One region of the Lysinibacillus sp. HST-98 genome, then DNA from elsewhere that is predicted to be linked to it. Evidence: riboswitches for the same ligand, from Rfam matches in the RefSeq annotation. Region 1 holds a riboswitch; each other region holds the start of a gene.
What was found. A riboswitch is a leader RNA that binds a small molecule or an ion and turns the genes downstream of it on or off. The one in region 1 is predicted to bind cobalamin.

Region 1 (4,261 bases):
TCGCATTTTCCATACCTTCCATATGTGTTGCGTCCGTTTTTACTTCTGTTCCAGGAGCCAGTGGTGCTTCTTGTGGGTCAATTAATTCTTCATGAATCACCCACTTATGCTTTTCTATTCGCTTTCCACCAGATGTAGGCTCATAGGAAATAACATAGGCAGTTGTATTATAGGCACCTACTATTGTTGCTTCTGCCCCTTTCATACCTTCCATATGTCCATCTGTAATAATGGCTGTGCTCCCTACAGGAAATTTCGGGTTTTCAGCTTTTTTTAACGTTACTGGTACATCGCCAGAACTTGAATGGTTCATTGTAGAATGATCCATTTTTTCAGCAGTTTCATTAGAAGTGGACGCTGGTTCTGTTTGATCCTCTGTACAAGCCGATAAACTAATTAAAGCGACTACTGATAATAGTCCGACTGACCATCTTTTATTGAATTTCATATGATATCCTCCTCACTATGTGCTCCTAATGTAGCAAATAAATGTGCAGAAACGATGGATATGACCCTATGAAAAACATTTCTTTAGTCTGGAACAATTAGGTGGGGAGATATGCTATTGAATGGGCAGGATCTTCAATGTTTTTTGTAATCTATGGGCGAAGATACCAGCAAAAATAGCTAAAATAATATCTTTTGGTAGTGGAGGAATCATCCAAAGCCAAGCGAGCTTATATGAAAAATTCTCTGGCGCACTTGCCCAAAGTTTATATGCAAAAAACATCCAATTTGTTCCTATCAAATAATTTATAGCCGTTGCTACCAAAGCAGCTACGATAAAACTTTTCTTTGTCCCGCTTCGTTCCACGATTAGCCCTGCAACAAATGCTGCTAATATAAATGTAATAATAAACCCAAAGGTAGGGCTTAAAATTTGGCCAATTCCACCACCGAAACGAGCAAAGACAGGAGCTCCTGCCAATCCTACGCACATATAAATTGTACAGGCGAGCGCACCTTTTCTACTACCAAGAATAAGCCCTGCTAAAATTGCAAAGAAGGTTTGAAGCGTAATGGGTACACCACCAACTACCATAAAGGGTGCAAAGGAAGTGATATTAGCACCCACCATCATTAGCGTTGAAAACAACCCAATGTAGGTAATGTCAATAGTTCTTAATTTATGGTGACTATGTTGAGTAACAGTTGCCATGATTTTCACCTCGTTTTATAAGTTATTACTGCTAGTGTAAAAAACGAATACTATTGTGTCAACCTTATTATCGTTTTTGGTTAACTCAAATGTTGAGTTAAATAGAAGTAGACTATCTATCTATAAAAATGTATGATAGAATCGTCACAATTTTATAACTTCAAATACTATTGGTGCGACATTTTTGAATGTCACTTAAAAGGGAAGTCGGTGGAAGTCCGACGCTGTCCCGCAACTGTAACGAGGAATCCTATAATATGATTTGCCACTGTTTAAGAATGGGAAGGTAATTATAGGATAGTGAATCGAAGCCAGGAGACCTGCCATTTAGTAATACCTGTAATGCCCACGAGGATGCAAGCAATTACGGACAATAGCTGGATATTTTTCTGACTTTGTTTAATCTAGGGTATTTCTATGCGCATTTTCGCATGAGATACCTTTTTTTATTGCTTCATTCATCAATATTCAGTAGGAGTTTAAAACAGATGAATAAAAAATTTATGTTATTTTCCTTCGTACTTTTTATGGTATTAATTGTTTCAATGACCTTTGCTGTAATGGTTGGCTCAGTTTCAGTTACACCGTTATATGTATGGAAAGTTATTCTTTCTAAGATTCCTTTTATACAAAATTCAATCGAGCAAGATTGGAGTCGCTCTCAGGAAATCATCATCTGGCAAATAAGAGCACCTCGTGTTTTGCTAGCTGCTATAGTAGGAGCTGGGTTAGCCATTGCAGGGGCAGCCATTCAGGCACTTGTACGTAACTCTATTGCAGACCCGTATATTCTAGGGATTTCTTCAGGTGCAGCTGTCGGAGCTACTTCTGTGATTATTTTAGGAGCCTTTTCATTTTTAGGTATTTACGCTCTTTCGGTATCCGCATTCCTTGGTTCATTACTTGCGATTACACTTGTTTTTTTCTTGTCACGTGTTGGGGGACGTGTCTCTATTTTCCGCTTGCTATTGGCAGGCATGGCTGTGTCCTTTATCTTAACGGCTATCTCTAATTTTATTTTAATGATGTCAAAGCAAGAAGGGGCCTTAAAGGCTGTTATGTTTTGGATGCTAGGTAGTTTAGCTGGAGCCAAATGGAATAATATTGTGATTCCAGCCTTCGTATTCTTGGTTGTATTTGGGCTACTCTGGCTACACTATCGCAATTTAAATTTATTATTACTAGGAGAAGAGGCGGCAGTGACATTAGGCGTTAATCTTCAGCAATTCCGTATTCAGTTAATACTATTAGTATCTCTATTAACTGGTGTGCTTGTCGCAGTTAGTGGTTCTATAGGATTTGTGGGATTGATTATTCCCCATATTGTGCGTTTAATTGTGGGCTCAAACTATAAATACGTCATACCTATTAGTGCTTTAATAGGTGGAATATTCTTAGTGTGGGCAGATGCCTTTGCTCGAATCATTATTTCTCCTCAGGAAATGCCAATTGGTATTATTACAGCTTTTTGCGGGGGACCATTTTTCATTTGGCTTCTCCGTCGTAACAACTATTCTTTCGGTGAAGGAGATTAACGTCCATGACATTAGAAGCGAAACGAGTATCATTCTCCATTTACGATCAGCGTATACTACATGATGTAAGCATTCAAATAAAAGAAAAGCAATTTGTTGGATTAATTGGTCCTAATGGGAGCGGAAAATCAACATTGTTAAAAAATATGTATCGTCTCCTAAAACCTGAAAGCGGAACGGTAGTATTAAATGAGCAAGATATATTAAAGCAATCAAGTAAATCAATTGCGAAAAATTTGGCTGTTGTAAGCCAAGAGACACCCGTATTATTTGATTTCACTGTGCATGATTTAGTCAGTATGGGAAGAACACCACATAAAAAGCTGTTAGAGCTTGATCAAGAGAAAGATTTTCAAATTGTTAAAGAGGCTCTTAGCCAAACGGGCATATCGCATTTAGAGAAACGAAGCTTTAGTTCGCTTTCTGGTGGCGAGAAAAAGCGTGTCATGGTTGCAAGGGCACTCGCTCAACAAGCACAGGTATTAATATTGGATGAGCCGACGAATCATTTAGATATTCAACATCAACTTCAACTTATGGATTTAATTCAGACCTTGCATTTAACCGTAGTAGCAGCTTTACATGATTTAAATATCGCTGCTATGTATTGCGATCAAATTTACGTTTTACAGCAAGGGCGAATAGTTTGCCATGGTACACCAGAGGAAGTACTTACCCCAACAGTGCTACAAGATGTATTCGGTGTTTTTGCGGATATTCAAATACATCCACTGACAGGGAAGCCGTATCTTACATATGTTCCTGAACAGTTCACGAAGAGGTTTAGCCAAATATAGAAAGTGAGATCTTCTATTAGATACATAAAACATCCTTTAAGGAGTGACTGTATGCAAATAGCCTTTACGAAAATGCATGGTATTGGCAACAGCTATATCTATCTTGATCTTTTCCAACATAATTACAAGGAAGATATCTTTTGTGAATTGGCTCAAAAAATGGCCAATGTCCATACTGGTATTGGCTCGGATGGATTGATTATTATCCAACCATCTAAAATTGCTGACTGTGGTATGCGTGTATTTAATAAAGATGGCTCTGAGGGGACAAATTGCGGTAACGGTCTTCGCTGTGTTGCTAAGTATGTTTTTGAACGTCATATTGTACGACAAGAGCTAATTACGATTGAAACGAAATCCGGGATTATGCTGGCTCAGGTAGTGGTGCAAGACAATCGTGTAATAGAGGTGATAGTCGATATGGGCAAACCTCTCTTATTGCGCAAAGACATTCCGATGTTAGGAAATCCAAATGAGCTTGTCATCAATGAGATTTTTCCGTTACCCCAACAATCTCTTTTGGTAACAGCTTTGTTTTTGGGCAACCCGAATGCCGTATTTTTTGTGAATGCAATCGAGCAAGCACCATTAAGAACACTTGGTGATATAGCAAATGATATAAGATTTCCTTATCGTTGCAATGTTGAGTTTGTAGAGATTGTTCATGAGAAGGCGTTGAAATGCTGCGTTTGGGAACGAGGTTCGGGTATAACAGAGGCATGTGGGACAGGTGCTTGTGCAGCGGTAGTGGCTGCTATATTAAATGGTTT
Region 2 (4,261 bases), on a different contig from region 1:
TCGCCCTCATATTGAACCTTTGCCTGTAAGGTTGGGACAAGCTCATAGGGCTGGGATAGCATCGTTGTACCGATTTGATCCCCAATGTTTGCCTGGCTCAGTCCTTTGACAGCGAAAATTTCTCCTGCCTCTATCTGTTGAACAGTCTCATAGCGACTGCCGTTATAAAGGCGAATTTCGGTTACTTTTTCTGTTACTTCGCCAAATAAAAATTCATCCCGCACATGCAATGAACCCTTGACCGCCTTCATAAAGGTTAAACGTTGGTGACCATCATGACGAATTTTAAAAACCTCTCCCTCAAACGGGGCATCCTTGTCAAAATCGGTACACGTTAACAGTGGGAGCTGGTCAAGAAATTCCTGAATGCCCTCATCCTTTAAGGCAGAGCCAGCAAAGCAAGGGAAGGCACATTCATTTTTAATCATTCCCTGTAATTGAGCAAGACACTGTTCATGCTCCAATGACTCATTCAGAAAGGCATCAAGCAATTCTTCGTCGCGCTCCGCTAGCCATTCCATGATGCTATTTGATACATAGTCTGCTCGCAATGGCTCATCGATGAACAATATATGCTGTGAGCAATCTTTGCGAAGCTGGCTGATGACAGCCTCCACATTGGCACCCTCACGATCTATTTTGTTGATAAAGAAGAAGGTAGGGACATGGTATTGACGTAAAAGTTGCCATACTGTTTCTGTATGGCCTTGTATCCCTTCAACAGCGCTAATGATCATAATGGCATAATCCATCACACGAATGGCACGCTCCATCTCAGGGGAGAAATCGACATGCCCTGGTGTATCAATCAATGTGTATGTATCATTGCCAATGCTCATACGCCCCTGCTCGGCAAATATCGTAATGCCTCGTCTGCGCTCCAGCTCGTGATTATCAAGAAAGGTATCCTGATGATCAACTCGACCACGGGCTTGGATACTATTTGTATGAAAAAGTACTTGCTCAGAAAAGGTCGTTTTCCCTGCATCCACGTGCGCAAGTACACCAATTGTTTTGTACATAAGAAATCCTCGTTTCTATAGAATGCTATCTTTTTATTGTAACAGAATACTAGCTTCTATATTTCTTGTAAAATAGTTCGTCTTTATGTCGAAATAGTGCTAATATAGTGATGATTATACTTTTAGTGTCATACTACTGATTGCGCGATAAATTTTCTTCTGCTAGTCTATCAATAGTATTGACCATTATAGAACGTATTGGTGCAAATGGCATTTGTCATTTGCTTAAAAGGGAAATCGGTGCAATTCCGATGCTGTCCCGCAACTGTAAAGGGGGAGTCTATACAGCATGCCACTGTAGGGAAACTATGGGAAGGCGTATAGATGATGAACCTAAGCCAGGATACCTGCCAGTATGTATTTTTTGACTAAGAACCACGAGGATGGGGATAGTGATACAGGTAATATACCGTTATTTCACTATGCTACTCTCTTGGCGACAAGAGGGTTTTTTTTATGCCCTTCCAACCACCTAGGTAGTAAAGAAATCCCTGATTTCTTTCTATATTTTAACAACAAAGGAGAAAAGGACATGAAGAAATGGAAAAGTATATGGCTAATGATGATCATTGCCTTGATCGCTGTTTTAGGGGCTTGTAATGCAAAAGACAAAACGGAATCAGCAGTACAAGGTGAAAAGGTTGAGCCATCTGAGGCGGCAGCCGAAGTAACCATTGAAAACAATGACACAAGTCAAACATATACGGAAGCACCAACAAAAGCGATTAGCTTAAATCAGCATGTGACAGAAATCATGCTAGCACTTGGCTTAGAGGATTCTATGGTAGGGACAGCTTACTTAGATGATAAAATCTATGAGCCATTGCAAGAGGCATACGATAAAGTCCCTGTGCTTTCTGATCAATACCCAACGAAGGAGCAAGTCATTGATGCCGAGGCAGATTTCCTATATGCAGGCTGGAAAAGTGGCTTTGGCGAAAAGGGGGTAGGCACACCAGAAGAACTTGAAGAATTAGGCATCCATACGTATTTACATACGGCTTCCAACATGACAAAGCCAACATTAGAGGATATTTTCACTGATATTCGCCATATCGCAAAGATTTTCCGTATTGAGGATCGTGGCGAAGCTTTAATTGATCAAATGACGAAAGATGTAGAGGCAGTACAAGCTAAATTACCAAAAGATAGCGAAAAATTACGTGTTCTTGTGTTTGATAGCGGTGAAAAGGATGTATTTACAGCTGGTCAAAACTTTATGAATGAGCTTGTGACAATCGCAGGTGGTCAAAATATCTTTGGTGATGTGGAATCAGGTTGGACAACTGTATCGAAGGAAGATGCAGTAGACCGCAACCCAGAGGTAGTTGTCGTGATTGATTACGGTGAAACAACGGCAGACCAAAAGATCCAATTCTTAAAAAATGATCCAGCATTGAAGGAGATGGAAGCGGTCAAAAATGAGCGCTTTGTCATCCTGCCACTTTCAGCAGCGTCTGAAGGGGTTCGTGCGGCAGAGGCCATTGAAATTTTAGCCACGGGCTTCTATCCTGAAAACTTTTAATCCATTCGAGCTAGCGTTTTGCTAGCTCCTTTTTTATAAGGAGCGATAAAAATGAACGCATTTCAAAAAAATGTACCAGATCAAACATTTGAAACACTGAACCGTCATGGTGAGTTTACCCGTCTAGCCGTTAGCCCTGGCATTATTAATAAGCATTATACCCCTGCACAATTCCAAAAAATAGCCGAAATTGCTGGCGAAAAGGGGGCGATAAAGTATTCTGCTTCCTATAGTATACTCTTGTCCATACCAACGTGCGATGCCACAGAAGCGGTGCAAGCCTTACAGGAAGCGGGTCTCTATGTTGCTCCCTCTGGTCCAATCATAGCCATGAAGGCCTGCGATTTTTGTGATGGGGAGAAAATGGATGCTGCTCCAATAACCGAACAGCTCTATCATGCCCTAGCGGGGATGAAGGTACCTGCAAGAGTGCGTGTCAATATTAATGGCTGTGCATCAGCTTGCTACAATGCAGTCTATGATGATATTGGACTCGTTTACCAACAAGAAAGCTTTGATGTCTATTTAGGGGCAGTACCGATGGGAGCAAAGGCACAGGCTGGCACGTTATTCGCTAAGAGGGTAGACGTCACACAAATTGAAGATTTTTTACTGCTTCTGATCAACCTATATAAGGAGCATGCTCGCCCAAATGAGCCCTTTTACAAATTTTATCGCAGAACAAAGTACGCAGAATATTGGGAACTAGTAAAAAATTCAATTAAATAGCAGGGATATTACTTAGGGTGTCGAAGTATTGTAGTAAGGCACAGAAAATTACAATACAAAGGAGCAAGAACATGACATCGAAACAAGGGATTCAACCAGAAGATCTTTATCACTTAAAATCAGTAGCAGATCCACAGCTTTCACCAGATGGGACAGAGGTAGTTTATATAGAGACTCGTATGGACGAGAAGAAAAATGACTATATATCGAATTTGTTTTACATAAATTTGAAGGACAAAACACCACAGCAATGGACATTTGGCGAAGATAGAACGAGTTCCCCTGTTTGGTCACCAGATGGTAGTCAAATTGCATTTTTGTCAACGAGAACAGGTAAGTCACAAATTTATGTTCTTTCGAAAGCAGGTGGAGAGGCAAAACAGGTGACACATTGTAAAAATGGAGCGACATCCCCTGTCTGGTCACCATGTGGCAAGAAAATTGCTTTTTCAGTCGTGCTAGGGAAAGATGAAACCATCCTAGATAAAGCGGAGGATGAGAAGAAAAAGGATAAAGAACTAAAGCCACTAGAAATCGAGAAAATGAAACACAAATCGGATGCTGGTGGATTTATTGATATGGAGCAGTTTACCCATATTGCCATGGTCAATGTGGAATCAGGAGAGCTAGAACAAGTGACAGAAGGCAAAGAGTACTTCCATCTGGGTACTTGGTCGCCAGATGGCAAATACCTTACGTATTTAGCAGATAAAGCGGAGGATTTAGATTTCTCATTCAATGTGGATATCTATTTATTGGAGTTAGAAACGAAACAGAGTCACAAGCTAACAGAAGGTTCGGGTGCATATTACCAAACGGCTTGGTCACCGAATAGTCGTTATCTTTCTTTTGTAGGTGGAGAACGTGAATTTGAAAATGCCACACAAGCGAAGCTTTGGATTTATGACATGGAGCAAAAACTACTAAACTGTGTAACAAGTGAATTTGATGCGCCTGTCGGTGATTTTGTCATCGGTGATTTCCT
Region 3 (4,261 bases), on a different contig from region 1:
TTCAAGAGCTGTTTTTTTCGGCTTTGGCGTAGCGGCTATACTGGGTTTATTAAAGCGCCCTGCATTAGGGTCAGCCATAAAGTCATTTCGCGCTGTTCCTGTCTCTTGGTTCATTGCCCAAGGTTCATTTTCTTCGCGTAAACGTTGATGTGGACGTAATGGCTGTTTCTCTTCACCCAGGGTATATTTACGTTGGTAACCGCGGGGCGTAATCATCTTATTGTCATAGAAAAATGTTGACGAATTCCCGATAATTACAGTTGTCAGCATACCAATATCATGTTCTAGCATTTCAGCTAGTGTTGTCATGGTTACTTCTTGACGTTCTCGATAGGCACTTTTCACAAGCCCAACTGGTGTGTCTGGCGAACGATATTCTAAGAGAATTCGCTGAGCCTCGACAATTTGTCTTGTTCGACGACCACTTTTAGGATTGTATAAAGCAATGACAAAGTCTGCCATTGCAGCTGCCTCGACACGCTTTGCAATTAAATTCCAAGGTGTTAGATGGTCACTCAAGCTGATTGTACAAGCATCGTGCATAATAGGTGCACCAAGTATGCTAGCGCATGAATTAATCGCAGAAATCCCAGGAACAATTTCTACTTCAATTCCTGTTGCTTCTGTCCAGCCTAGCTCAATTAACACCTCATAGACTAAACCCGCCATGCCATAGACGCCTGCATCACCACTCGAAATCACCGAGACGATGCTCCCTGCTTCGGCTTGACGAACGGCTTCCTGTGCACGCGACACTTCTTCTGTCATGCCTGTACTAACAATCGATTTTGCACTTACTAAATCTTGAATCAGCTCTACATAGGTTTTGTAGCCTATAATCATATCACTTTGTTGTAAAGCCTCTACTGCACGTGTCGTAATATGCTTAAAATCTCCAGGTCCAAAGCCTACTACGAAAATTTTTCCTTTTTGCGCCATGTTGTTACCCCTCTTTCACCTTTTCGATCCCTTTAATGGCAGTTGTTTGAGCAGTACGCTGTAATGTACCTTCACGAAGTGTAAAGACATGTTCGTTGTATAAGGATTCATGATGTAAATCTTGTACTAGTGTTCTAGCATGCTCTGTTGATGGCACACGATACCAATTCCCTTGGGGGTAAGCGATTACCACACAAGCATCCTTGCATCGTCCATTACAGCGCGTTCTTGTCGTATGTATTTCTTGATCGAGTGCTTGCCGCTGTATCTCATCTCGAATGGCTAAGGTAATTTCCTCCCCATCCTTTTTCATGCAGCTACTGCCATTGCAAATAAAGAGATGTGTTTTCATCCCCTCTAAATTCCAAGTTGTCATCTTCTGTCTCCCCTCATTTGCTTTTTGGAAAAAGAAAAACCTTTACTCTATAACGAAGAGTAAAGGTTTTGTAGAAGCCAAATAAAAACGAATAGAATGAAATACAGGTACTCGCTTTCGCTTCAACTTCTCCCTCCGAAAAGTTTGCATGCACAATCAAATAAGCAGGTTTCCTGACTTAAGCTTCATTTTACTGTCGCACCTTCCCAAGTTTGCACCAGTGGCTTTGCGATTTCATCAGCTATTACAGTAGCGGGGGCTGTATTGGATTTTCACCAATTTCCCTATTATCTCGAGCTATTCGAGCACTTATTGACGTTTTATATGAAATTTTTATTAGAATTTTAAATAGAAAACTGTCTTTATCATATCTTATTTTTTTAAAATTTCAATATTTCTTCAAAAATTTATGACAAATTTATCAATTTTGAATGGAACTAGGTATGAAATTTATACAATCTATAAAATATTTGCGCACAACTCGTTATCAGAATATTCACTATTGACCTTTAATTAAAAAAATTTATAAAAGGTATAGCATATTTATGGAAATTCATGTTACACTTTGTCGTGAAATCTCACAATTTGAATGTTTTTCGGTGCAAAGTGCTTGTCATTTTGCTTAAAAGGGAAGCCGGTTTGAGTCCGGCGCGGTCCCGCCACTGTAATAGGGAGCTTTATAGAATATGTCACTGTCCAACGGATGGGAAGACCTATAAAGCATTGAACTAGAGCCAGGAGACCTGCCGAAAAATAAGTGATCGTTTCAGCCTACGAGGATAGGTGTGCGGCTTAGCAGATGAGAATGTTATTTGCTTTTTTAGCTATGCACTTTTCCACCAGTGGAGAAGTGCTTTTTTTGATTACGCACGCAATATTCTAAAAATCTACTAATTAGTTAGGAGGAAAACTTTTTGAAATTTTCATGGTGGAAACTTAGTTATTTTTTACTGGCCTTTTTAATCGTGCCAAAACGTGCCTTTGCCATGCATATCATGGAAGGTTTTTTACCAATCGAATGGGCTATTTTTTGGTGGGTCATCTCTATTCCATTTATCATTCTAGGATTGCGTTCTATTCGAAAAACCGTTGATGAAAATCCTGAAACAAAAATGCTTTTGGGGCTTTCAGGAGCCTTTGCCTTTGTGCTATCCGCCTTAAAAATCCCTTCTGTTACAGGTAGCTGCTCTCACCCAACTGGTGTAGGACTTGGGACAGTACTCTTTGGCCCTCTAGCAATGAGTGTAATTGGAACAATCGTTTTATTATTTCAATCTTTATTATTAGCTCATGGAGGAATTACAACTTTAGGGGCTAATGCCTTTTCTATGGCTATTGTTGGTCCTTTTATTGCTTACTTTGTCTTTAAAGGTGCTCAAAAAGTAGGCTTGTCATTTTCACTAGCCGTATTCTTTGCAGCTATGCTTGGTGATTTAGGTACATATATTGTGACTTCTGTACAACTAGCACTAGCCTTTCCTTCAGAGGTTGGAGGCTTTATGGCATCCTTTACAAAGTTTGCAGGAATTTTTGCCTTAACTCAAATTCCTTTAGCCGTGAGTGAAGGAATTTTAACGGTCATAGTGATGAATTTCTTGAAAAAATACAATATTAGCGAACTAAAAACTTTACGTGTTTTCTCAACAAAGGAGGCACATTAACAGATGAAAAAAAATTTATTGTTATTAGCAATTGTTGTGTTATTAGCCATCATTCCCTTGTTCATACAAAAAGGTGCTGAATTTGGTGGTGCTGATGGAGAAGCAGAAGCAGCTATTGGTGAAATCAATGCGGAATATGAGCCATGGTTTGAAAGTCTATGGGAGCCACCAAGTGGTGAAATCGAAAGCTTATTATTCGTGCTACAGGCAGCTATAGGAGCTGGCTTTATTGGCTACTTCATCGGCTATATGCGTGGCAAACACAAAGAAGGTTAACCATTATGTTACTCATTGATAAGTATGCCTATCTGAATAAGCTAGCGTCCGTTCATCCGCTAGAAAAAATGATATTTTCACTTGGATTACTTCTCATAACGCTCATCATGAGAGATGAACGACTTTCACTCATTACATTTTTTGTAATGAGTGCTTTTATCATTTTAGGTGCCAAAATTCCGCTTACATACTATGGCAAATTATTATTGCTACCTGGCTTTTTCTTATTAACAAGTCTTGTATCTATTTTACTTTCCTTTACATCATCAACGAATACACTCCCTGCCCATATTTGGTCGTTTACATGGAGGAATTGGACTGTCTTTATTGGGAACGCAAGTGTGTTAGCAGCGCAACAGCTGTTCTTTATTGTCCTTGGCAGCATTAGTTGTTTATACTTTTTAATTCTAACCACTTCCGTACAAGGAATATGTTATGTGCTACGACAATGGCGACTCCCCTCTTTATTAGTGGAGCTCGTCGAACTAACCTATCGTTTTATTTTTATGTTTTTAGAAAGCATGCAAAATATACATCTCGCCCAGCAAGCACGTCTCGGCTACCATTCACCGATGCAATGGCTACGCTCTGTCTCCATGCTTATTGTGGCATTATTTGTGGAAATGTTTCAACGTAGCCGGGAGCTCAACAACGCCATGCAATCACGTGGAGGCGAGGCCGTCTACTGGCAAGAGATGGGCACTTATAGCAAGAAAAATTGGCTATGCATGGCAGCTATTTTACTAGTCCTCATCGTATACGGAGGGTATTTCACATGACAACATTTTATTTTAAACTCAACCAATTATCTTATGCCTATGCGGATGGTACGAAGGCGTTATCAGATATTACATTAGACATTCCAAAAGGTAAAAAAATCGCCATACTCGGGCATAATGGCGCGGGAAAATCAACTTTATTTCAGCATCTTAATGGTATTTTAAAACCTACAGCTGGGTCGATTTTATTCGAAGGCAACGGTCTGGAATATAGTCGAAAAGCTTTAAAG

Region 2: linked by a shared signal. The riboswitch ahead of JIN86_RS12990 (ABC transporter substrate-binding protein) and the one ahead of JIN86_RS22120 (FecCD family ABC transporter permease) in region 1 are both predicted to bind cobalamin.
Region 3: linked by a shared signal. The riboswitch ahead of JIN86_RS02065 (energy-coupling factor ABC transporter permease) and the one ahead of JIN86_RS22120 (FecCD family ABC transporter permease) in region 1 are both predicted to bind cobalamin.

The regions. Positions count from the first base shown of each region.
Region 1 covers NZ_JAENHX010000014.1:62,878-67,138, forward strand. Annotated here, with positions in the region: gene JIN86_RS22110 (YdhK family protein) at 1-448, opposite strand, end outside; gene JIN86_RS22115 (biotin transporter BioY) at 563-1,159, opposite strand; cobalamin riboswitch at 1,314-1,501, shown strand; gene JIN86_RS22120 (FecCD family ABC transporter permease) at 1,648-2,694, shown strand; gene JIN86_RS22125 (heme ABC transporter ATP-binding protein) at 2,700-3,491, shown strand; gene dapF (diaminopimelate epimerase) at 3,543-4,261, shown strand, end outside.
Region 2 covers NZ_JAENHX010000005.1:30,000-34,260, forward strand. Annotated here, with positions in the region: gene JIN86_RS12985 (elongation factor G) at 1-1,022, opposite strand, end outside; cobalamin riboswitch at 1,205-1,391, shown strand; gene JIN86_RS12990 (ABC transporter substrate-binding protein) at 1,555-2,547, shown strand; gene JIN86_RS12995 (precorrin-3B methylase) at 2,599-3,276, shown strand; gene JIN86_RS13000 (S9 family peptidase) at 3,348-4,261, shown strand, end outside.
Region 3 covers NZ_JAENHX010000001.1:397,334-401,594, forward strand. Annotated here, with positions in the region: gene cobJ (precorrin-3B C(17)-methyltransferase) at 1-939, opposite strand, end outside; gene JIN86_RS02060 ((2Fe-2S) ferredoxin domain-containing protein) at 944-1,315, opposite strand; cobalamin riboswitch at 1,462-1,643, opposite strand; cobalamin riboswitch at 1,896-2,080, shown strand; gene JIN86_RS02065 (energy-coupling factor ABC transporter permease) at 2,230-2,976, shown strand; gene JIN86_RS02070 (energy-coupling factor ABC transporter substrate-binding protein) at 2,980-3,252, shown strand; gene cbiQ (cobalt ECF transporter T component CbiQ) at 3,258-4,031, shown strand; gene JIN86_RS02080 (energy-coupling factor ABC transporter ATP-binding protein) at 4,028-4,261, shown strand, end outside.